3 regions of the Comamonas sp. MYb396 genome follow, and region 2 is predicted to be linked to each of the others. Evidence: predicted binding sites of a transcription regulator. Region 2 holds the regulator's gene; each other region holds the start of a gene.
The links. Region 2 encodes LexA, which represses DNA repair genes until DNA is damaged. Its sites were predicted from a motif close to ACTGTATNNNNATACAGT; they were not measured.
Positions count from the first base shown of each region.

Region 1 (3,992 bases), on a different contig from region 2:
GACGCCGCCAGCAGCCCAGGCGCTGCCGCCAAAGATATTCGAGGCGCGTGCGGCATCCAGTGCGGGGATGACCAGTGAGAACGCGCAGGCGGCCAGCATCACGCCGGCGCCAAATCCAAACAAGGTGTCGCGTGTGCGTTCAGAGGGGCGCTGGGCCAGCAGCACGGGCAGGGTGCCCAGCGCAGTGGCCAGGGCGGCCATGCAGCCGCCCAGCAGCGCATTGCGCACGGAGGGCTCGTTTTTGAGGCCATCCCAGATGAGCGCGCCGAGCGCAAACACCCCCAGGCCACAGATCAGCAGACCGATGCGGGTTCGCAGCTTGAGCGCCGGTTTGGGCGCAGGGCTGGCGGTGCTGCGCGATGCGTCATCGCGCGGGTCGGGCTGGTTGTCCATTTCCATCGGTTGGTTGCCTGGGGTCATGTGCGTGCTCGCGTGCTCGAAGAAGGGAGTGACTTACTTGCCCAGCGCTGCGGCGTACTTGCGGGCAACGACGCCCCAGTCCACCACATTGTAGAAAGCGGCAATGTATTCAGGGCGGCGGTTTTGGTACTTCAGGTAGTAAGCGTGCTCCCACACATCCAGGCCCAGGATGGGGGTGTTGCCCGAGCCAATGCCCTTCATCAGTGGCGAATCCTGGTTGGCGCTGCTCTCCACCGCCAGCTTGCCTTCAGGCGTCACAGTCAGCCAGGCCCAGCCGCTGCCAAAACGGCTCAGTGCCGCCTTGGTGAAGGCGTCCTTGAAGGCCTCAAAACCACCCAGGTCGGCATCGATGGCCTTGGCCACATCGCCTTGGGGCAGGCCGCCGCCGCTGGGCGACATCACTTCCCAGAACAGGCTGTGGTTGGCATGGCCGCCGCCGTTGTTGCGCACGGGCAGGCGCAGCTTCTCGGGCAGCGATTCCACCTGGGCCACCAGCGCTTCGACGGACAGGTTGGCAAACTCCGTGCCTTCAACCGCAGCGTTGAGGTTGTTCACATAGGTCTGGTGGTGCTTGCTGTAGTGGATCTCCATCGTCTGGGCGTCAATGTTGGGCTCCAGGGCATCGTAGGCATAGGCCAGCTTGGGCAGGGTATAGGACATATCGTGTGTCAGTTGTTGAGTGGAGAACAGGGAGGTCAATGCCGGTGCGGCGGCTGTCAGTGCAGCAGCGTGCCCGGCGGCGGGTTGCCCGAAGGCATGGGAACGCTGTGGGCCTGCCGCTCCATCGCATCCTCGCGCTCGCGGGCGGCGCAGCGGTTGTGGTGCTCGGTCAATGCAGCAAAGGTGTGGTGCAGGTGCTTGCAGGCGGCCGATCGCAGGTCGGCGCTGGCATGGTCGTCACGCGTCAAGGCCAAGAGCTGGTGGTGGGCGCAGTTGATGCACTCGCCCGCCGATATTGGCTGGCTCAAGGTGTTGAAGCAGTCGGCCAGGTTCAGGTGCGCGACCACAAAGGCGGCCAGGCGGTCATCGGCGCAGACGCCGGCCGGCGCATCGTGGAACAGCTGGTGCGCCACGCGCAGCGCATGCTCATGCCAGGCCAGCGCCTGCTCGGGGCGGTTGTCGCGGCTGGCTTCCACGCCGGTCTGGGTCAGGCGCTCCCATTCGCGCAGCAGCAGCGGACCCGATACGGAGGACGGAAAACGCGAGCTCATGGCAGCTCCTTGGCGGGCACGCTGGCCGCCGTCATCACCCAGGCGTGCGAGGCCTTGGCAGTTTCTGTGGGGACAAAGGCCTGGGGGTCTTCCAGCAGGCAGGTGCTGCCCAGGCGCTTGCACTGGTCGTGGTCGCGCCAGTACCCGCCGTGGCTGATGCAGCCGGTCTGGCAGATCACCAGGTTGGTGGCATGCTGGCCCAGCTCTTGCAGATAGGCATCGGGTGGCGGCGGGGGCACGGCGGCCACTTCCATCGTCGCGGCCGGGTCCACACAGCGGCGCACGGCCGTGACGGCCGCGCGGTTGGCGATGGCCGACAGGTGCACCAGGCGGTCCTCGCGCTCCCAGATGAGGGCGCTGTCGCGCATGATGACCTGGGCCCGCAGCTGGGTGACCTGGGCGCGCAGCGCCTCGACTTCCGCGCGCAGTGCATCGACCTGGGCCGTGCAGCGCGCTTGCAGTGCAGCATAGTGGCGCAGCATCACACCGTGCTCCTGCACCAACGGATGGATGTCACTGTCTGGGTTTGGCACGGTTGGCTCGCCTCCACGGGATAAACGGAAAACACTTTGCTCGGCATCAAGGCAGCGTCAAATAAAAACATAATAAATGAGAATCGTTTCTATTCGCAAACTCATTTGTATATAGCCTGCCTGCAAGCAGTGGAATAGTGCTATCGGCTGCGCGAGCCTGACGGCCAGAAGGGGACATGGCGGCAAAGTTAAAATAGCTGTATAAAAATACAGATAAGCTATCACTCACCTTCACCGCATCCGACCCCCCATGCTGGCCCCCCACCGCTACTACTACCTGCACAACTTCGAGCGCGCGCTGCAGTGGCTGGGGCAGCGCTATGGCGATGTGCTCGATGCGCAGGAGCAGCAGTTTTTGGCGGACTTTGCCCAAGCCCCCATGCCGTCGCAGGCGCTGATGGTGCGCATGCTGATGCGGCGCGGGCCCTGGTTCCGCGCGGACAAGCTGGTCTACGAAGAGATCCCCGATGTGCATGCCGCCGCACAGCCCTTGCTGGCGCTGGGCTGGATCGATGCCGATGCCGACATGGCGCTGGCCGAGCTGTTTGCGCTGCACACCAAGCCCGAGCTGCTGCAGATATTTGCCAACGCTGGCTTGGCGCGCACGCTGCGCAAGGCGGAGATGCTGGCCCAACTGGTTCAGCAGTCTGATCCAGGTACCGAGCAAGAAGCCCAAGAGCAGCTGCAGCCCTACCGCCGCTGGCACCCGCATGCCGAGCATGCTGCCTGGCGCGTCACCGTCGGCGAACTGGCCGAGGGCCTGCGCCTGATGTTCTTTGGCAATCTGCACCAGGACTGGTCGGAGTTTGTGCTGGCCGACCTGGGCATCTTCAAATACGAGACGGTGGCCTTTGATGCGCAGTCGCGTGCCTTCCAGACCCGTGCCGATGTGCAGGGCTACCGCCAGCTGCAGCAGTGGCGCCAGGCGGTGGATGAGGACGAGGACGAGGACCGCCAGGCCTTGATGGACGCGCTGGCCGCCTGGCGCAGTGCCAACCCCTGGCTGCAGCAGCGCCATGCCAAGGTGCTGCTGCGCCTGGGCCAGGCCTGCGAGCGCAGCCAAAGCTGGGCGCTGGCCGAGCAGGCCTATGCCGCCAGCCGTTATCCGGGCGCACGCCACCGCCGCATGCGCGTGCTCGAACGCATGGAGCGCTTTGACGAGGCCCTGGCCTTGGCCAGCGCCGCCGCGCAGCAGCCCGAGAGCGATGAAGAAAGCCAGCGCCTGGCCCGCATGCTGCCGCGCCTGCGCCGCCACCTGGGCCAGCGCAGCGCCAGCCGCCGCGCGCTCAAACCCGAGGTGGCCCAGCTGCGCGAGGATGTGGCGCTGGAGCGCGTGCTGCGCATGCCACGCATGCCGCAGGGTCTGGCGGCGATGGATGCGCTGAGCGATGCCGCAGCGTTGGAGGCCGCCTTGCGCGCTGGCGAGGCGATGAACACCGCCGAGGCCACCGAAGGCCTGCGCCTGATGCCGGTGGAATACGCCTTGCGCGACCACTGGCACCGCGACGACGCGCCAGTGTTTTATGTCGAGAACGCGCTCGTCAACTCGCTGTTTGGCCTGCTGTGCTGGCCGGCGATTTTTGCGCCATTGCCAGGGGCGTTTTTTCATCCGTTCCAGGCGGGGCCGGCTGATGTCTATGCGCCCGATTTTGTTGCGCGGCGTGCGGCGCTGTTTGAGGCTTGCCTGGCGGCCTTGGACGACGGCAGCTACGCCGAGGTAATCCGTCAGCGCTTTGCCGACAAGGCCGGGCTGCAGTCGCCCTTTGTGTTTTGGGGCACGTTGACGGAGGCGCTGCTGGACCATGCGCTGGCCTGCATACCAGCGGCC
Region 1 covers NZ_JBBGYU010000006.1:336,826-340,817, forward strand. The annotation lists gene WH265_RS16065 (ZIP family metal transporter) at 1-393, opposite strand, end outside; gene WH265_RS16070 (superoxide dismutase) at 454-1,080, opposite strand; gene WH265_RS16075 (hypothetical protein) at 1,137-1,631, opposite strand; gene WH265_RS16080 (DUF2325 domain-containing protein) at 1,628-2,113, opposite strand; gene WH265_RS16085 (VRR-NUC domain-containing protein) at 2,415-3,992, shown strand, end outside.
Region 1: WH265_RS16085 (VRR-NUC domain-containing protein) is a predicted target of LexA. The motif match lies at 2,361-2,378, and genes of this name have one in related genera.

Region 2 (3,992 bases):
ACTTTGCGGTGCCGGCCACGCTCAAGCTCTGGCTGGACCATGTGATCCGTATCCACCGCAGCTTTGCATCCACGCCCGAAGGCAAGATTGGTTTGATGAAGGACCGTCCTAGCTTGGTATTGGTGAGTTCCGGCGGCTTCCATACGGGGCCCCGGGCCAAGCAGGAAGACTTTTTGACGCCCTATCTGCGCTATGCGCTGGCCTCCATTGGCATCCGCAATGTGCATTTTGTGTTGCTGCAAGGCCTGGTGTTTGGGCCTGACGCGGTGGCTGCTGCGCTGGATGGCGCAAGAGATGCGTTGCGCGAGCAACTGGCCCCATTCAAGCAGCAGGCGCTGGAGGCTTTGGCTGCTGCGCGCTGACAGGACAAGAGGCTGGCGCAAGTGGGCAGCAGACAGCGATGGCTGGCAGCGCGGGCTGCCGAGCACGCGGGCCTTGTGTCACCATGGCCTGGTCTGAGCGGCAGGAAGGGATGCTGCTGGCTGGGCAGCTCTGAGCCGCTGTTGCAACCGCCCTGCATATTGCCCGGAATTTCTCAGCGCCGTTCTGGAATCCCTCCGGTAGGCCGTTGTCTAGCCGGCCGCACCTAGCCGGCCGCACCTGGCCGGCCGCACCAACTGGCACATCGGGCCGCCTGCGGCATGGTGGCGCGTCAGGAATGCCGAGCCCCATGCCCAAACCCTTGGCCCGCCTGGCTCTGTTTGCAGCGTTCAACGCATGCTGGCGGCCAGACTTGATGCCCGCCTGGGCACCGGCTTAGACCGCGTGCAGATGTTCCAGCCGTTCCAGGCGTTCGAGCTCGGCACAGATATCGGCCATGCTGCCCGACATGGCCCAGCGCATACCCTTTTGGCGGTGCAGGCTGGCCGGTTGGGCCCAGTACATCTTGATGGGGGCATCGTTGGCGGCCTGGGCGCTGCAGCGCTGCACTGACAGGAAGGGGCGGGTGTGGGACTGTGCGCCTACCGAGAGGCGGCGGCGCGCAGCGGGTTTGCGCGGCAGGCGGATGCGGTCAATGGGGCGCTGTGCGGGGGCCTCATCGGCAGGGGAGTCTGCGTGGGGCTTTTCCATGCCGGACGTGTCCACGCGGGACGTATCCACGCCGGACATGTTCAGGCCCTGGCCATCGAGCAAGCTCAGCTGCTGGGCGGCGCCACGCTGTACAGCGGCAGAGGACGCGGTGGCAAAGCAGTGCACCTGGGCGGCGAGCTGGCCGTCATTGGCGGCGCCATGGCCGGGTCGGCGGCGGTTGCTGCGCACAATGGCACGCTGGATGGACTGGAACCAGGGCAGGCCAGCGACGAGGGAAAAGGGCGCAAGCGCGCACAATGCATCTGCTACAAGCATAGGAGACTCCTTGGTATACGGGTAACAGCAGGATTGCGCAGGGCGAGCGCATCCCCCAGGGCTGTGGGCCAAGAGCCCACAACGCCCGCTACCTGGGGTTGCGCAGAAAAGGGAGGGCCGAAGTGGCCGGAAGGGCCGCTAGGCCTAGTTCAGCATCGTGTTGCGGATCAGGCCCACGGCAATGCCTTCGATCTCAAAGGGCTCGCCGGGCTGCACGATGATGGGCAGGTAATCCGGGTTTTCGGCCAGCAACTCAATGCCGTCCTTGGTGCGCTGCAGGCGCTTGACGGTGACGTCATCGCCCAGGCGCGCCACAATGATCTGGCCGTTGCGGGCCTCGCGCGTGGCTTTGACGGCCAGCAGATCGCCATCGATGATGCCGACATCGCGCATCGACATACCGCGCACCTTGAGCAGGTAATCGGGCTGCTGCTGGAACAGGCCGCCCTCCACGGTATAGGTTTGGTCGACATGCTCTTGCGCCAGGATGGGCGAGCCGGCCGAGACGCGGCCGATCAGCGGCAGGGCCAGCTGGGCGAGCTCTTGCACCACGCGGCCGAGGCCGGCGGTGGCATTGGACACGCCTGCCAGCGGTGAGGAGAAGCGCGTGCCGCGAGCGGCATTGATGGAGCGCACGGTATCGCTTTGCAGGCGAATCCCCCGGGAGGTGCCGCTGACCAGCTCGATCACGCCCTTGCGGGCCAGCGCCTTGAGGTGGTCTTCTGCCGAATTGGCCGATTTGAAGCCCAGCTTGCTGGCAATCTCGGCGCGCGTTGGCGGGGCGCCGGTGCGCGAAATGGCGGTCTGGATCAGGTCCAGAATTTCTTGTTGGCGCGCGGTCAGTTTGGGATGGTCTCGCATAAGATCTCCGTGTGATCTGCGGTGCCGGGCAGAAGCAAAGCCACTGTGCATCCCAACACCTGTATATCAATCCAGTACCTGTATTTTTAACCAGTTTTTTGCAGGAGGCAAGCCTTGCAGCCAAAAATTTTGATCATCGGCACCGGCGGCACCATTGCCGGCATGGCCGATGATGCCGAGAAACCCGGCCAATACCGCGCAGCCCAGCTGTCCATTGCGGCCTTGCTGGCGGGTGTGAGCGGCATCGAGACAGCTGCGGCAGGCCCGCTGGATGCGGTGCAGATAGCGCAAATTGATAGCAAGGACATGAACGACGAGGTCTGGCATGCACTGCTCAAGCGCTGCGATGCGGCCATGCGCGATGAGACCGTGCGCGCTGTTGTTATCACCCACGGAACCGATACGCTCGAAGAGACGGCCTGGTTCCTGCACTGCGTTTTAGGACGCCTGGCCAAGCCCGTGGTGCTGACCTGCGCCATGCGCCCGGCCAATGCGCTGATGCCCGATGGCCCGCAAAACCTCAAGGATGCCGTGGCCGCCGCAGCGGCGCTGGATGCGGATGGCCAACCTCTGCTGCGGGAGGTGGTGGCCGTGACGGGCGGCGGCGAGCTGCACAGCGCGCGCTGGCTGCAAAAGCTGCACCCGCACCGCTTGCTGGCCTTTTCATCGGGCGAGCAGGGCCCCTTGGGCTGGGTGGATGGCATGACCGTGCGCCTGCGCCAGGGCTATGCGCCGCAAGCTGAAGATGTGGCGGGCGACTACACCGGCAGCGCCTGGCTGGCCGCCTTGCCTGCCCCCGCCAGCGCGCCCTGGCCCTGGGTGGAGATCGTTACCAGCCATGCCGGTATGCGCCCCGGGCTGGTGGACGCCCTGCAGGCCCAGGGCATCGACGGCCTGGTGGTGGCGACCACCGGTAATGGCACCGTGCATCAGGTGCTGCTGGAGGCCATGGTGCGTGCACGCCAGCAAGGTTTGCCGGTATGGCGCAGCAGCCGCTGCAGCGATGGCGTGATCAGCGATGCGGTGTTGCCCGGGGTGGCCGATCTGCAAAAAGACTTGGCGGTGGCCTTGACGCCCTACAAATGCCGGGTGAGTTTGCAGCTGGCGCTGGTGCAGGCACAGACCCAAGCCAAGGGTTAGCGCAGGTACCGAAGGCCTGCTTGCTGATGACGGGGACAGGCATAAAAAAGCCACTGTCGCAAGACAGTGGCGGTGCGGATAAGTCCGAGCGACTTATCAGGCCTGCAGCGCGGCAATGGCGCGTTGCGTGATCTCTTCGACCGAGCCCATGCCGCTGATGGCGCGGTACTTGGGAGCGGCGGCTGGGTCTTGTGCGGCCCAGCTGCTGTAGTAGTCCACCAGGGGGCGGGTCTGGTTGCTGTACACATCCAGGCGCTTCTTGACGGTTTCTTCCTTGTCGTCTTCGCGCTGCACCAGGGCTTCGCCCGTCACATCGTCCAGGCCTTCGGTCTTGGGCGGGTTGAACTTGACGTGGTAGGTACGGCCGGAAGCGGGGTGGCTGCGGCGGCCGCTCATGCGCTCGATGATGGCTTCAAACGGCACATCGATTTCCAGCACATAGTCGAGCTTGACGCCAGCGGCCTTCATCGCGTCGGCCTGGGGAATGGTGCGGGGGAAGCCGTCAAACAGGAAGCCATTGGCGCAGTCGGCCTGGGCGATACGTTCCTTGACCAGATTGATGATCAGATCGTCACTGACCAGCTGGCCGGCGTCCATCACGGCCTTGGCCTGCAGGCCCAGCGGCGTGCCAGCCTTCACGGCGG
Region 2 covers NZ_JBBGYU010000004.1:184,880-188,871, forward strand. The annotation lists gene WH265_RS11115 (FMN-dependent NADH-azoreductase) at 1-362, shown strand, start outside; gene WH265_RS11120 (hypothetical protein) at 757-1,347, opposite strand; gene lexA (transcriptional repressor LexA) at 1,492-2,208, opposite strand; gene WH265_RS11130 (asparaginase) at 2,323-3,348, shown strand; gene adk (adenylate kinase) at 3,445-3,992, opposite strand, start outside.

Region 3 (3,992 bases), on a different contig from region 2:
TGGGGCATGGGGTCCTCCGAGGGCTGAGTCAATGCTTTCAGCCTAGCCCTGGCGCAAGGCGCTGCCTGTCAGAAAAACGCTTTGCTGCCGCTTGTTCCGCTTTACACAGGGCGTAACGGCGATGCGCGTACCTTTGCGCGCTCCCCAGGCCTACACAGCGCAGCGATGGCGCTTGCAACACTGGGCTTTTGCATGCGCTGCCTATGCCGCAGCAGGAGAACGACCATGCCCCAGCCCTACGACCCCAGCCAATCGCATACCCAGCCCCCTATCCCCGGCCAGCCCCAGCCGGCGCCTGGTGAGCCGGGCACGTATGAGCCCAGCCCTTTGCATCCCTACCCGGGCAACCCGCAGCATCCCTATCCGAGCGAGCCGGTGCACCCCTACCCAGGCAACCCCGAGCACCCCTATCCGGGCACGCAGCCAGAGCCCGCGCCCGATACGGCGACCGGTCAATCGGTGTGAGTGGATGCAGCGCTTGAGCGGCTGCAGGCTTATTTCTGCGTTGCCTGCAAGAGATCCAGGCGGCGCTGCACCTGGTCGGCCAGCGCCGTATCGCCCAGCTCCCGCGCCAGGCGCTGCTGGTTGATCAGCCAGGCCATCACAGCGCGGCGCCAGCCCTGGGCCGAGGCGGTATCCACCGCCTGGGTGACGACCGCCATCGGCAACGGCCCGCGCACCGCCAGCACGCCGGCAGCAACCAGGCGCGAGAGCGGGTCCTCTATCGCAGCCAGCGCAGCGGCTGCCTGCGCAGGCGCCAGGGGCGCCACCGCCTGCTGGGCCTTGGGCAGCAAGGCCACATCGCCGGCAGCCAACTGGCCCTGCAGATAGCGCGCATAGACCTGCTCGGCATCGGCGGCATCCTGGGCCACCGCTTCAAAACCTGTGCAAGGGGCGGCATCCAAGGCGGCCACCTGCGCGGCGCAGCGCGCCAGCTCCAATCGGGCCAGCAGATCAGGCCGTGCGGTGCGGCTGACCTCATCGCGCGCACGCCGCCATTCGGCATCCGCCACCCGGCTGTTGCCCGACAGGTAGGCATCGGTCGCGCGTTCGGCAGCGCCTTGTTCGTTGATCGCCCAGTCGGGCGCCTTTTTGCTGCTGGCGCAGCCGCCCAGCACAGCGGCGGCCAGCAGTGCGGCGGCCAGGCGGGTGGTGATGGCAATAGCTGCGCTCATGGCAGTCGCACCTCGGCATCTTTTTTGGCAAACGGCCATTTGCGGTTCAGCTCGGTCAGCATGCCTTCCACCTTGCGCAGGTTCGCCTCTACATCGGCGCGCAAATCGCCCAGCTGGTTGGTCGCATCCTTGGCATTGGCACCCACGGCCTGGGCCTCCACCAGCACCGCATCCACCTTCTTCAAGCTGCCGCGCACATCGCCCAGCACGGCATTGAGCTGCTGCACCGTGGCGCGCACTTCGGGCATCACGCCATCGGCCCCGAAGACCTGCTTGTCGGCATTCTTGGCCAGGCCATCGAGCCGCGCCAGCAGCTGGTTGGTGCGGTCCAGCGTCTGCGATATCTTGCGCGCCTCGGCGTCGCCGCCCATCACCACGCCCAGCGCGCCGCTGGGGCCGTTGAGCTTGGTGCTCAGGTCACGCAGTTGCTCCAGGGTGCCGCCCAAGGCCGAGCCGGCCGAGGTCATCATGTTCAGGTTCTCCAGCAGCTGGCGGGCATTGCTCATCAGCTGCGGCAGCTCGGCCGTCGCATCACCCGAGAGCACCGCGCGCACGGCGCCGTCCTCCAGCTGCGGGTCATCCAGAATGCCCGAGTAGGCCTTGATCGTCGTGCCGCCCACCAGGCCCTTGACCAGGGTGAACACGCTGCTGCTGCGCAGCCAGTGCGCGTCTTTCTCGGGCACATCCACATGGATGCGCACCGTGCCATCAGGCGCCAGCTCGATCTTGCTGACCTTGCCGATCGCAAAACCGGAGAAGGTCATGTCCAGGCCGATGGAGACGCCCTCGGAGTCATCGGCCGTCAGGATCAGCGACTGCTTGGGCTCAAATACGCCGCGCGCATACATCAGATAAAAGGCCGAGCCCAGGATCAGCAGCAAGGTAAACAGCAGCAATGCCCCGGCCTTGCGCTCCAGATGCGGCACCGGCGCCAGGCCGTCCACCGCCACACCATCGACCACGGCCGCACGCCGCGCAGAGGCGGCAGAAGACGGCGGCGCAGGGCGGTCGGCAGAGTCGTGGGGTTCTGGTATTTGCATGTACCGCGATCTTACCCGGGCTGGCTGCCAGCTTCAAAACAAAGCTGCAATGGGTTGTTTTCAAAGGCAGACACTCACTTTCCGGCCCAGTCGCTCCGCATGTGCCCGCCCGCTGTTACACATAAGCCAGGCACAAGCTCTTATACTGTACATATATACAGTTATTTGCCATGCCTCTACTCGATGCCCTGTCCCTGCCGCCCACGGTGGCCGCCCAGCTCTGGCGCGGCGACCACCTGGTGCGCGCGCCGATGGCGGGCGTCCCCACCGGCTGGGATGCGCTCGATGCCCAGCTGCCTGGCAGGGGCTGGCCCAGCCAGTGCCTGACGGAGGTGCTGCAGCCCCAGGCCGGCACCCTGGAGTGGCGCCTGACCGGCAAGGCCCTGCAGCAGTGCCCGCCGCACAAACCCGTCATCGCACTGGGCCCGCCGCTGCCGCCCCATGCCAGCGGGCTGGCGCAGAGCGGCCTGGCGCCTGGGCAGCTGGTCTGGATCCATGGCAGCCGCCCGCAAGACCAGCTCTGGGCGCTGGAGCAGCTGCTCCGGGCCAATGCCGCCGCCGCACTGCTGGCCTGGCTGCCGCAGGTGCAGCCCGAGCAGATTCGCCGCCTGCAGATCAGCGCCCAGCAGTTTGAAGGCCTGGTGTTTGTGTTCCGGCCCGAGAGCAGCCGGCACCAGGCCTCGGCCGCGCCGTTGCGCCTCTTGGTGCGCAGCAGCCAGCCCTGGTCGCTGCAGCTGGAGCTGCTCAAACGCCGGGGCCCTGTGCACGAGGGCACGCTGGAGCTGCCCGCCGTGCCGCCCAGCCTGCAAGCCGTGCTGCCCACCCGCCTGTGGCCCGGCACCGTGCCGCAGCCAGCCACCCTTCCTTCCACCACCTCGACCCGAGCCATCCTCTTGCCAGACCATGACAGCGATCTGGGCCGCTCTGCTGCCCCAACTCCCCCGCCCCGCCGCCAGCGCGCGCCCCAGTCCAGCCTGCAGCACTGAGGCCACCCCAGCCGCGCCCGCCACGCCCACGGCCCAGATGCAAGGCCTGGCACTGTGGGCGCAGCAGTTCACGCCGCGCCTGGCCTGCGTGCCCTCGGACAGTGTGTTTGGCGATGCGCTGGTGCTGGAGCTCTCGGCCAGCGAGCGCCTGTTTGGCGGGCGCCAGCAGCTGGCCCGGCGCCTGCTGCGCGAGAGCCGGCAGCTGGGCGTGCAAGCCATCAGCTGGGCCCCCACCAGCCTGGCTGCCATTGCGCTGGCGCGCTGCGGCATCCGCCACGGCATGGGCCAGCCGCTGCCCCAGGTGCTGGCGCCCCTGCCCTTGCAGGCCATCGATGCGGTGGCCCGCCATGCCGAGCTGCTGAGCCAGCTGGGCTGCCAGAGCCTGGGCGCCGTGCATGCGCTGCCCCGGGGCGCACTGGCCCGGCGCATGGATACGGGCATCTTGAAAGCCCTCGACCAGGCCCATGGCCTGCTGCCCGACCGCTACCCCTGGATCCAGCTGCCCGCCCGCTTTGATGCCCGGCTGGAGCTGCCCATGCGCATCGACCAGGCCGATGCGCTGATGCATGGCGCGCGCCACCTGCTGCTGCAGCTGTGCGGCTGGCTGGCGGCGCAGCGGGCGGGCGTGCGCAGCTTTCGGCTGTGCTGGAGCCATGATGCAATGCGCTCCCGCCATGTGGGCGATGGCGGCGAGCTGACCATCCACACCGCCAGCACCACGCGCGATCTGCAGCACCTGTGCCGCCTGCTGCAAGAGCACCTGGCCCATGTAGAGCTGCAAGCCCCCGTGG
Region 3 covers NZ_JBBGYU010000005.1:306,573-310,564, reverse strand. The annotation lists gene WH265_RS13965 (hypothetical protein) at 1-8, opposite strand, end outside; gene WH265_RS13960 (hypothetical protein) at 226-465, shown strand; gene WH265_RS13955 (hypothetical protein) at 495-1,175, opposite strand; gene WH265_RS13950 (MlaD family protein) at 1,172-2,215, opposite strand; gene imuA (translesion DNA synthesis-associated protein ImuA) at 2,386-3,201, shown strand; gene WH265_RS13940 (Y-family DNA polymerase) at 3,119-3,992, shown strand, end outside.
Region 3: imuA (translesion DNA synthesis-associated protein ImuA) is a predicted target of LexA. The motif match lies at 2,360-2,377, and genes of this name have one in related genera.